DNA from 2 places in the Lactobacillus sp. PV012 genome. Region 1 is predicted to be linked to the other one. Evidence: predicted binding sites of a transcription regulator. Region 1 holds the regulator's gene; the other holds the start of a gene.
What was found. Region 1 encodes HrcA, which represses chaperone genes, less so after heat shock. Its sites were predicted from a motif close to TTAGCACTCNNNNNNNNNGAGTGCTAA; they were not measured.

Region 1 (2,412 bases):
TCCCTTTAATGGTGATGACCTTTACCAAGCATCCCCTTGAAATACTTGATACTACAAAAAAAGTTCAATATTTATCAACAAATGATGAAAAAATGAAATATTTTGAAAAATTAGGAGTAGATTATTTATTATTTGTCAATTTTACGCCAAAGTTTAGTAAGCTTACACCTGCTGAGTTTGTCAATAAAGTAATTTTGCCTTTAAAGGCAAAAGTGGTGATAGCAGGTTTTGATTATACCTATGGAAGTAATAAAAATATTGCAAATATGGAAAATTTACCTCGATTTGCAAAGGGAAGGTTTGTAACTAAAATGGAACCAAAGCAAAATTATAAAGATAAAAAGATTAGTTCAAGTAGAATAAGAGAAGCTATTAAGAATGGAGAAATGAGTCTGGCTGCTCAGCTATTAGGGCACCCGTATGAAATAACAGGTGAAATTGTCCATGGTTTTAGAAGAGGTCATGAGCTAGGATTTCCAACAGCTAATATTGATATTTCTGGGAAAAAGGTTTTACCTAAACCAGGGGTCTATGCCACTAAGGCTAAAATTGATGGCAAGTGGTATGAAGCAATGACAAGTGTCGGCTATAACGATACATTTGAAAATAAAAATTTAACTATTGAAACCCATCTCTTTGGCTTTGATGAAGAAGCATATGGAAAAGAATTAACTGTTGCTTGGTATAAATTTATGCGAGACAATGTCAAATTTGATGGCGTTGAAAATCTAATAAAGCAACTAAAAAGTGACGAAAGAAATATTAAGCAATACTTTAAAGATAAATAATTTTTATATTTTAGCACTTAGCTTGCTTTTTTGCTAATTTATTAGTATCATAATAAATAGTTAGCACAGATAAAACTTGAGTGCTAATAAAGGGGCGATAAAATGTTGACTAAACGGCAAGAGTTAATCTTGAAGATGATTATTCAAGACTTTGCTCAAACAAATGAACCAGTTGGTTCTAAAACCGTGATGACTCAACTGCCAATTAAAGTTTCAAGTGCAACGATTCGCAATGAAATGGCAGTCCTAGAAGAAAAGGGCTTACTTGAAAAAACTCATTCTTCAAGTGGACGTATTCCCTCTAGCGATGGCTATCGCTATTATCTTGATAATTTAGTTGATCCGGTTCAAATACCGACAAAGGTGTATGACAAGATAGGATTACACTTAGATCAACCTTTTAGTCAAGTTAATCAGATTGTACAAGAAGCCGCTAAGATTTTGTCAGATTTGACTAATTATACTGCCTTTGCTGCAGGTCCTGAAACTGATGGTAGGTTGATTACCGGTTTTAGAATTGTACCATTATCTGCACGTCAAGTAATGGCGATTTTAGTTACAGATGATGGCAATGTTAAGAATCAAATTTATTCTTTACCTACTAAGATTAGTGGGCAAGAAATTGAAGAAGCTGTTAGCTTAATTAATAAGCAAGTTGTAGGGAAGCCTGTGACTGCGATTAATCAAGCAATGATGCAAGAAATTGCGCAGCATCTACTTTTAAGAGGCTCATCACCAGAAGTCCTAAAACTTCTTGAAGATGTGATAAAAGATTCACTTAGTGAAGAATTATATGTAGATGGTCAAATTAACTTATTTAATAATTCAGAAAATAAAGATGTTAGACAAATAAAATCTTTATATGAGTTACTTGATAAAAATGATGAAATTTGTAGATTAATTGGTCTTAGTTCTCAAAGTCCTGATTCCCACAGAGTTCAAGTTACTTTAGGAAGTGACTTACCTTCTAGCTTACTAGATAATTACAGTTTATTAACTGCTCATTATACGGTGGGAAAATATGGAAGAGGTACAATTGCTCTTTTAGGTCCGACAAATATGCCTTATTCACAAATGATTGGGTTGCTTGATTCTTTTCGGACAGAATTAGCACAGAAATTACTTGATTATTATGGAAGGCTAAATTAAAGGAGGCTAGCTGTGAGTAAAGAAGAATTTCCTAAAGAAGAAGACTTGAAAAATAAAGTTACTCCAGATGAAGCAGAAGATAAGAAACAAGAAGTAGATTCTAAAAAACAAGCAGAAGATCCAAAAATTTTAGCATTACAAGCTAAGGTGGATGAATTAACTGCTAAAAATCAAAAGCTTGAAGATAGTTATCTTAGAAGTCAAGCAGAAATTCAAAATATGCAAAATCGTTATACTAAAGAACGAGCTCAATTAATAAAATATGAGGCTCAAAATTTAGCTAAAGATGTTTTGCCTGCAGTAGACAACTTAGAAAGAGCATTAGCAGTTAAGGCAGATGATGAAGCTGCTAAGCAACTTCAAAAGGGTGTCCAAATGACTTTAGATGCTTTAGTAAAAGCCTTAAACGATCATGGTATAGAAGAGATTGAAGCCAAAGGAGCTGCTTTTGATCCTACTTTGCATCAAGCAGTTC
Region 2 (2,412 bases), 280 kb from region 1:
ACTACTGATAATTCAGTGTTGATACCCTTTGATTCTTCAATAGTAATAACACCATCATTACCAACTTTTTCCATTGCATCAGCAATAAGCTTACCAACTTCTTTTGAAGCTGAAGAAACAGAAGCAACTTGAGCAATTTCAGCCTTTGAACTTACTTTGTGACTAATCTTGTGTAATTCATCAACTGCAGCTTTAGTAGCAATTTCAATACCATGTCTAATTCCAACTGGGTTTGCACCTGCAGTAACATTCTTCATACCTTCTTGAGCAATTGCTTGTGTTAAAACAGTTGCAGTAGTAGTACCATCACCAGCAATATCATTAGTCTTTTGGGCAGCTTCAGCAACTAATTGTGCACCCATATTTTCAAAGTTATTTTCTAATTCGATATTTTTAGCAATAGTAACACCATCATTGGTAATTTCTGGAGCACCATAACTCTTTTGTAAAACAACATTTCTACCCTTAGGTCCTAAAGTTGTTTTAACAGTATCAGCTAATTTATCAACACCGTTTAAAAGTGAACGTCTTGCTTTTTCAGAAAATTTAATATCTTTTGCCATTTTAAATGCCACCTTTTAATTTAATTTTTTATCTAATAACTGCTAAAATGTCGCCTTCGTGAAGTACTAAGTATTCTTCACCATCATAAGTCAACTTAGTGCCAGCATAATTATCAAAAAATACAGTTTCGCCTTTAGCAACTTCCATTGGAATTAAATCACCGTTGCTATTACGTCTACCTTCACCAACTGCAATAACTTCACCTTCTTGAGGTTTTTGCTTTGCATTAGAAGCTAGCACGATTTTTCCGACTTTTTCTTCAGCTTCTTCTTTTACTTTAACAATTACACGATCACCGATTGGTTGTAACATGGTAGTTACCTCCTGCTATATAAAAAATCATATTTTGGCACTTAAAAAGCTTAAGTGCTAACTTACATTTATAATAATACCTTCTTTAGAAATTGATTGCAAATAATGTGATCCAAATGTTTAAGCTAATTTTTTTCAGCATCTAGAAAATAAATTAAGGTCTGCAATTCAGTAGCTAAATCCACATTCTGAATGCGAACACTTTCAGGAGCTGAAAGTCGAATAGGAGTAAAATTCATAATTCCTTTTATACCAGCTTCTACCAACTCATCAGTAGTTTTTTGAGCAGTACTTTGCGGTACTGCTAAAATTGCAATATCAATTTGCTGATCTCGAAGTTGCTTTTTCATTTCTTTAACATCATAAACTGGTACCCCACTCATGATCGTCCCTGTAATTTCTGGATTAATATCAAAAGCAGCAGAAATACGGATATTATTAGTTCTTTTAAAATTATAATTTAAAAGCGCATGTCCCATATTACCTACACCTACCAAAGCTACATTAGTTAACGTATCTTGATTTAATATTTTCTTGAAAAACTTCAATAAGCTTTTTACATCATAGCCGTATCCTCTTTTCCCAAGTGCACCAAAATAGGAAAAGTCTCTACGAATTGATGCACTATCAACTTGAACAGCCTGAGCTAGTTCAGTTGAGGAAATTTTTTCTTTCCCCTCATCATCTAAAAAAACTAAGTAACGATAATAGAGTGGCAAACGTCTAGCTGTAGCTTTTGGAATTTTTGGTATTTCTCCCATTTTTATAAACCTCTCAATCAGTTAAAATATGTGAATTTTTCACTAATTTTCTTAATAATACTCACTTTATCGAATAAAAATCAAGTGATTTTTTCACAAGCCTTATTTTTACTAATTATAAGTCTAGAATCCTCTAGAATTACTATGATAGAATATTTGATTAGGAAGTGAGATAAATATGATTATTGGACAAGCACAAAACCTCGAACAACGCTTTGGGGCAAATACAATTTTTTCAAATGTTAGTTTTTCTATTCCTGACAACGCTCGGATTGGACTTGTCGGTCCTAACGGAGCTGGAAAAACTACCCTACTTAAAATTTTAACTGGCCAGCAAGAGGCTAGCAGTGGCAATTTCACTATTAACAAGGGTATTAAAGTTGGTTATATTGCTCAGGAAAATGCCTTAAACGAAAAAAATACAATTTGGGATGAAATGGAATCTGTTTTTGCAAATTTAATTCAAAAAAATAAGCAAATTACCCAAATGCAAATTCAAATTGCTGAGCACCCTGAAGACCAAGAACTTTTGAAACGCTATGATCAACTAGCTTATGACTTTGAACAAGAAGGCGGATTTTCTTACCAAGCAGAAATTAAAAGTGTTTTAAACGGTTTTAACTTCAAAGAAAATAGCTGGGAAAAAGTAATTGGTACTTTATCTGGTGGTGAAAAAACTAGATTAGCATTTGTGAAACTTCTCTTACAAAAACCACCTCTATTGCTTTTAGACGAACCAACTAACCACTTGGATTTAGACACTCTAGATTGGTTA

Region 2: groES (co-chaperone GroES) is a predicted target of HrcA. The motif match lies at 911-937, and genes of this name have one in related genera.

Annotation. Positions count from the first base shown of each region.
Region 1 is NZ_CP041983.1:668,920-671,331, forward strand. Features, by position in the region: gene ribF (riboflavin biosynthesis protein RibF) at 1-788, shown strand, start outside; gene hrcA (heat-inducible transcriptional repressor HrcA) at 891-1,937, shown strand; gene grpE (nucleotide exchange factor GrpE) at 1,950-2,412, shown strand, end outside.
Region 2 is NZ_CP041983.1:389,498-391,909, reverse strand. Features, by position in the region: gene groL (chaperonin GroEL) at 1-563, opposite strand, end outside; gene groES (co-chaperone GroES) at 592-876, opposite strand; gene FP433_RS01940 (redox-sensing transcriptional repressor Rex) at 1,002-1,637, opposite strand; gene FP433_RS01935 (ABC-F family ATP-binding cassette domain-containing protein) at 1,816-2,412, shown strand, end outside.